DNA from 2 places in the Streptomyces sp. NPDC015125 genome. Region 1 is predicted to be linked to the other one. Evidence: riboswitches for the same ligand, from Rfam matches in the RefSeq annotation. Region 1 holds a riboswitch; the other holds the start of a gene.
The links. A riboswitch is a leader RNA that binds a small molecule or an ion and turns the genes downstream of it on or off. The one in region 1 is predicted to bind glycine.
Positions count from the first base shown of each region.

Region 2: another riboswitch for glycine. It lies ahead of gcvP (aminomethyl-transferring glycine dehydrogenase); the one in region 1 lies ahead of cycA (D-serine/D-alanine/glycine transporter).

Region 1 is NZ_JBIBVF010000005.1:325,036-328,236, reverse strand. Features, by position in the region: gene gcvP (aminomethyl-transferring glycine dehydrogenase) at 1-218, opposite strand, end outside; glycine riboswitch at 369-464, opposite strand; glycine riboswitch at 819-915, shown strand; glycine riboswitch at 916-1,007, shown strand; gene cycA (D-serine/D-alanine/glycine transporter) at 1,294-2,778, shown strand.
Region 2 is NZ_JBIBVF010000012.1:208,787-211,987, reverse strand. Features, by position in the region: gene ACF088_RS24785 (DNA polymerase IV) at 1-1,261, shown strand, start outside; gene ACF088_RS24780 (PRC-barrel domain-containing protein) at 1,165-1,554, opposite strand; glycine riboswitch at 1,669-1,765, shown strand; gene gcvP (aminomethyl-transferring glycine dehydrogenase) at 1,954-3,201, shown strand, end outside.

The sequences.
Region 1 (3,201 bases):
GCGAGCTCCTGCAGCTCGGCGCGGGCCTCGGCCTCGGTGGCGGCGGCAGGCAGGTTCAGGTCGGAAGTGCTTCGGATACCGCCCGGGACGGCGGCGTCGATGAGGGCGGCCAGCGTCGGGTAACCGACTTCGGCCAGCATCCTGGCGCGGTCGGCGCCGCCGACGCCGATGTGGCGGGTGGCGAACTCACCCGACGCGGAGGACTCGGGGAAGGTCATGGTGGGAGGCTCCCTGTGGGGGCACCGCGAACGCGGCACCGTGGATGGGTGGCCTCCCCGCTCTGTCATCGGTACCTGAGAGCTTCACCACCGGGTCCGGCGGTTTGCACCGTGGGCGCAGGACATGACGTCCCGTCTTTCCAGAGTCGCCTAGCCGAAGCGGTAGTTGGGCCTGAGAGATTCTGGGGAGAGTTGCTCCTTCGGCGCCCCGCCAAGGGTGGGCGAGGGCTCTCCCGCTTCGGTTCGAACAGCGCGATGTGGAGTTGTGGGGCCCGACCGTAAGGCCGGGGGTGTTTCCGGGGAGGATCGGCTCCTTCGGCGCCACGTCGTCACATGACGTGGGCTCTCCCGCGCAGAATCGTCAGCGGTGTAGGTGCTGGCGGATCTTTCCGGAGGCAACGTACGGGCCTCGGAACACAGCCGTCAAGAGTCCGCTCGGTGTACGCGCCGGTAACGGATCGGCCCATGAAGCACGCCGTGAGCTGCACAAACACTGTCCCCCGCGGGCGAGTGCCGTACTACTGAAGGGTAATGTCCAGCGTTCGGTCGGTCCCTTGACCGGTCGCCGATGTGGACCTAACCTCACCGCACATTGCCGTTCACCCCGGAGCGGGAGAGCACTGGATCAGCCAGACCCAGTCGCCGAAGGAGCAAATCCTCCCCGGAAACTCTCAGGCATCCCTACCGCTCGGGCAGGCAACTCTGGAAAGCAGGCGCTGACGCGCCTCGCCCACGGTGCAAGCCGCGCGCTGAGCGCGGCGAAGCTCTCAGGCTCATGACAGAGGGGGAGGCTCACTCGGCCGCGCGGGCTCCTGCCCGTGCTCGACATTCGAGGAGCCCCCCTGATGGCCCTCCCGCCGCCTCTCCCCTGACCGCAATCCGCCTGCCGGCTTTCGGGCTGATCTTCGGTCTTCTCTGCGGGCCCGTTCAGCGTACCGACACCGCTCCGGTCGGCTGCCGCAAGTCCGCGCGCAGCCCCACCCTGCCGCTCGCCCCCCCTGTGGGCGCGTGGTCATTCTCCGAGATACCCCCTGTCCCGTGCCCACACGGGACGTGAGATCCGCGAGGTTTGCCCATGCCTGAACGCAGTGACACCGGCTCGACCACCGCGTCGACCCGACCGGAGGCCGGATCGACGCCCTCGCCCGAGGATGAGCAACACCTCTCCCGCCAATTGTCCAACCGGCACATCCAACTCATCGCGATCGGTGGTGCGATCGGAACCGGCCTGTTCATGGGCTCCGGCAAGACGATCTCGCTGGCCGGGCCCTCGGTGATCTTCGTCTACATGATCATCGGAGTGATGCTCTTCTTCGTGATGCGGGCGATGGGTGAGCTGCTGCTCTCCAACCTGCGCTACAAGTCCTTCGCCGACTTCGCGGCCGACCTGCTGGGGCCGTGGGCCGGCTTCTTCACCGGCTGGACCTACTGGTTCTGCTGGATCGTCACCGGCATCGCCGACGTCATCGCGATCTCCGGATATGTGTCCTACTGGTGGCACGACCTACCGCTGTGGATACCGGCGCTGGCCGCTGTCATCCTGTTGATCGCCTTGAACCTGCCCACCGTGAAGGCGTTCGGCGAGACCGAGTTCTGGTTCGCCCTCATCAAGATCGTCGCCATCGTGGCGCTGATCGTCGTCGGGCTGGTCATGGTGTTCGGTCATTTCCAGGCGCCCGGGGGAGCGGCGGCAAGCTTCTCCAACCTCTGGAACGACGGAGGGTTCTTCCCCACCGGCCCCATGGGGTTCGTCGCGGGATTCCAGATCGCGACCTTCGCCTTCGTCGGCATCGAACTGGTCGGCACCACCGCGGCCGAGGCGGAGAACCCGGAACGGAACCTGCCCAAGGCGATCAACTCGATCCCGGTACGCGTGATGTTGTTCTATGTCGTCGCACTGATCGTGATCATTTCGGTGACGCCCTGGCGCGAGATCAGTCCGGGCCACAGCCCGTTCGTCGTGATGTTCACTCTTGCCGGTCTGGGGATCGCCGCCTCGGTCATCAACTTCGTGGTGCTGACCTCCGCCACCTCGTCCGCGAACTCGGGCATCTACTCCACCTCACGGATGGTGTACGGGTTGGCCCGGGAGGGCGACGCCCCGGCGCGCTTCGGCAGACTCACCTCCAGGAGGGTACCGGCCAACGCCCTACTCCTCTCCGGGGTGTTTCTGCTCGCCGGTGTGGTCATGGTCGCCACGGACAACTCGATCATCGAGGCGTTCACCTTGGTGACCACGGTGTCCGCCGTACTCTTCATCTTCGTCTGGTCGATCATCCTGATCAGCTACCTCGTGTATCGCAAGCGCCGTCCGCACCTGCACGAGGCGTCGAAGTTCAAGATGCCCGGCGGCGTCGTCATGTGTTACGTCGTGCTCGCGTTCTTCGTGTTCCTCATCTGGGCATTGACCCAGGAGCCCGACACGCTGCGGGCCTTGCTGGTGACCCCGGTGTGGTTCGTCATCCTCGGCATCGCGTGGGCGGCGCTCCGCCGTCGCCCACGCCATGTGTCCCGTGAGGCCGCCTTCCGGTCCGAACTCGACCATCCGCAGCAGGACTGACACGGTCACCGGGTCCCTCGACAGGCACCGATCGCGAGCGCCGTTCTCGGCGGAGGGGAACGGCGCTCGCCTTCGGCGTGTTCGCCACTCTCACGGCAGCACACGTCTGACAAGCACTCGGCCCTTCATATGCCGCCGCTGGGTTGCACTTCCACCACGGACGACCGAGGCGAGGTCTGGCTAGGTCGTTCTTTCGGAACGCTGCCAGCTTCATCTGGTCAGTGAGGTGCCCCGAAGGAAACGGCCTGACCTCTGCGAAAGACTTGTCACCCCGGGGCAAAGTGAACTCGCATGCCTCTCGGAGTTCTCAGCCCGCACCGTGCATTCAAGCCCTCCTGGGCCGATGACGGCCCCGGTATGCCGCCGGCGTCATTCGCACCCGGGCCGCTCGTTGGCGGCTCGCGCCCCCGCGGCGGAATTCGT
Region 2 (3,201 bases), on a different contig from region 1:
CAACGCCGCTTATCTCACTCCGCGCTTCTCGCTGTACCGCCAGGTGAGTGAGACGGTCATGGAGCTGCTGCACGCGCTGTCGCCGCTGGTGGAGCCGCTGAGTCTGGATGAGGCCTTCGTCGATCTGGAAGCGGGCGGGGTGCCGCCGGAGACGGCTGCTGCGCAGGTCGTGGGGGAGCAACTGCGCCGCGAGATCCGTTCCGCCACGGGCCTGACCGGCTCGGTGGGGCTGGCCGGCGCCAAGATGCTGGCGAAGATCGCGTCCGAGGCGGCCAAGCCGAACGGTCTGGTGGTGATCGAGCCCGGCACCGAACGGGAACTGCTGGGCCCGATGACGGTGCGGACGCTGCCCGGAGTGGGGCCCGCGACGGCCGAGACGCTGCGCCGGGCCGGGATCCACACGGTCGCGGAGACCGCGGAGGCCGGCGAAGCCGAGCTGGTGCGGCTGCTGGGCAGGGCACATGGCGCCGGGCTGTATGCGATGGCGCTGGGCCGGGACGACCGGCCGGTGGTGGCCGAGCGGGACGCGAAGTCCATCTCGGTCGAGGACACCTTCGAGGTCGATCTGACCGACCGGACGCGGGTACGGAGCGAGGTGCTCCGGCTGGCGAACCGCTGCGTGGAGCGGCTGCGGGCCGCCGGGCGTTCCGGGCGGACGGTGGTCATCAAGGTGCGCAACTACGACTTCTCGACGCTGACCCGTTCCGAGACGCTCCGTGGACCCACCGACGACCCTGCGGTGATACGGGAGGCCGCCGTGCGGCTGCTGGAGATGGTGGACACCACCGGCGGGGTGCGGCTGCTGGGTGTGGGGGTCAGCGGCCTGGCCGACTTCACGCAGGAGGATCTGTTCGCACAGCTGGCGACGGAGCGGGAGGCCGAGGAGGCGGAGAAGGCGGCGAAGGCGGCGGCGGAGCCGTCCGGTGGCGGGACGGCGCCGCCGGAGGCCGAAGAGGAGCGGCCGCGGCGCTGGCATCCCGGCCTGGACGTGGTGCACGACGAGTACGGCGCCGGCTGGGTGCAGGGGAGCGGGGTGGGGAGAGTGACCGTACGCTTCGAAACGCCGTGGTCCGCACCGGGAAGGGTGCGGACCTTTGCTGTCGAGGATCCGGCGCTGCGGCCGGGGGAGCCCCTGCCGCTGGTGGGCGGGGGACCGGCGGACGGTCAGTCGTCCGAGCCGGCGATCTTGCCGAAGTCCTTGTCACCGGAGCCGGGCGAGGACACCGGATCGGAGACCGGGGAGGAGATATCCAGTCGGTAGTGGTGATAGAGCTGGAGTTCCTGCTCGGGGGAGAGATGACGGCCGACGCCGAAGTCCGGCGCGTCCTTGATCAGCTTGCGGTCGTAAGGAATGTGCAGGCCCTCACCGACCATCTTGCTGGGTTCGAGGGGGACGAACGCGTCGCGGCTGAAGAGTCCGGTGCGCACGGCCGCCCACTCCGGTTCCCCCGTCGCGTCGTCGAGATACACCTCGTCGATCGTGCCTATTTTGGCGCCGTTACGGTCGAACGCTTTGCGGCCGATCAGGCTCCGGGGATCGATATCGGTTTGCACGGTCCCTCCAATTGGTCGCAACTGCCCTCTGACAACTACCAAACGGCACATTTCATGCCCTGGCCACTCGAAGGATCCTTCGAGTGCCGCGCTGGTAGGCTGGCCAATGGCCGCAGACCCCGTGCGGGAGAGTCCTTGTCGTTCGCGACCAGGGCGCCGAAGGAGCAAATCCTCCCCGGAATCTCTCAGGCACACGTACCGCATGGGCGAGGTCACTCTGGAAAGCAGGGCGGGCCCCGGAAGGCACAGCTCCGGGACCCATCCTCACCGACGGTGAAAGCCGGGCCGCCTCGCGCGGGCCGGTGAAGCTCTCAGGTTGAGATGACAGAGGGGGAGGCCGTCCGGGCACCCGCGCCGTGGTGCCCCTCGTAGGTCGCACCGACCAGGAGGCCCCCGCAGATGACCACCAATCGCATCTCCTTGACCGAGCTGGAACGCGGCACCCCCTTCGAGCACCGGCACATCGGTCCCGACCACGAGGCGCAGGCGAAGATGCTCGCGCACATCGGGTTCGGATCGCTGGACGAGCTCACCGCCACCGCCGTTCCCGATGTGATCAAGAGCGCGGAGGCGCTCGGCCTGCCGCAGGCCCGTACCGAGGCCGAGGTGCTCCAGGAGCTGCACGGCCTCGCGGACCGTAACCAGGTGCTGGCGTCCATGATCGGACTCGGTTACCACGGCACGTTCACCCCGCCGGTGATCCTGCGCAACGTGATGGAGAACCCGGCCTGGTACACGGCATACACCCCCTATCAGCCGGAGATCTCGCAGGGCCGCCTCGAGGCGCTGCTGAACTTCCAGACGATGGTCGCCGACCTGACCGGACTGCCCACCTCCGGCGCCTCGCTGCTGGACGAGGGCACCGCGGCCGCCGAGGCGATGGCCCTCTCCCGCCGGGTCGGCAAGGTCAAGCAGGGTGTCTTCCTGATCGACGCCGACTGTCTGCCGCAGACCATCGCCGTGATCCAGACCCGCGCGGAGCCCACCGGCGTCGAGGTCGTGGTCGCCGACCTGTCCGACGGTATTCCGGCCGGGATCGCCGAGCGCGGTGTGTTCGGTGTGCTGCTGCAGTATCCCGGCGCCTCCGGTGCGGTCCGCGACCCGCGCGCCGTCATCGAGCAGGCCCACGAGCTGGGCGCGGTCGTCACCGTCGCCGCCGATCTCCTCGCCCTGACGCTGCTGACCTCGCCCGGTGAGCTCGGCGCGGACATCGCCGTCGGCACCACCCAGCGCTTCGGTGTCCCGATGGGCTTCGGCGGGCCGCACGCCGGCTTCATGGCCGTACGCGACCAGTTCGCCCGCAGTCTGCCGGGGCGTCTGGTGGGCGTCTCCGTCGACGCCGACGGCAACAAGGCCTACCGCCTCGCGCTGCAGACCCGCGAGCAGCACATCCGCCGCGAGAAGGCCACCAGCAACATCTGCACCGCGCAGGTGCTGCTCGCCGTCATGGCCGGCATGTACGCGGTCTACCACGGCCCGGACGGTCTGCGGACGATCGCCCGGCGCACCCACCGCTACGCCGCGGTCCTCGCCGAGGGCCTGCGGGCCGGCGGGGTGGAGATCGTGCACGGCGCGTACTTCGACACGCTGACCGCGCGGGTGCCCGGCCGGGCCGCCGAGGTCGTCGCCGCCGCCCGCGAGGCCGGT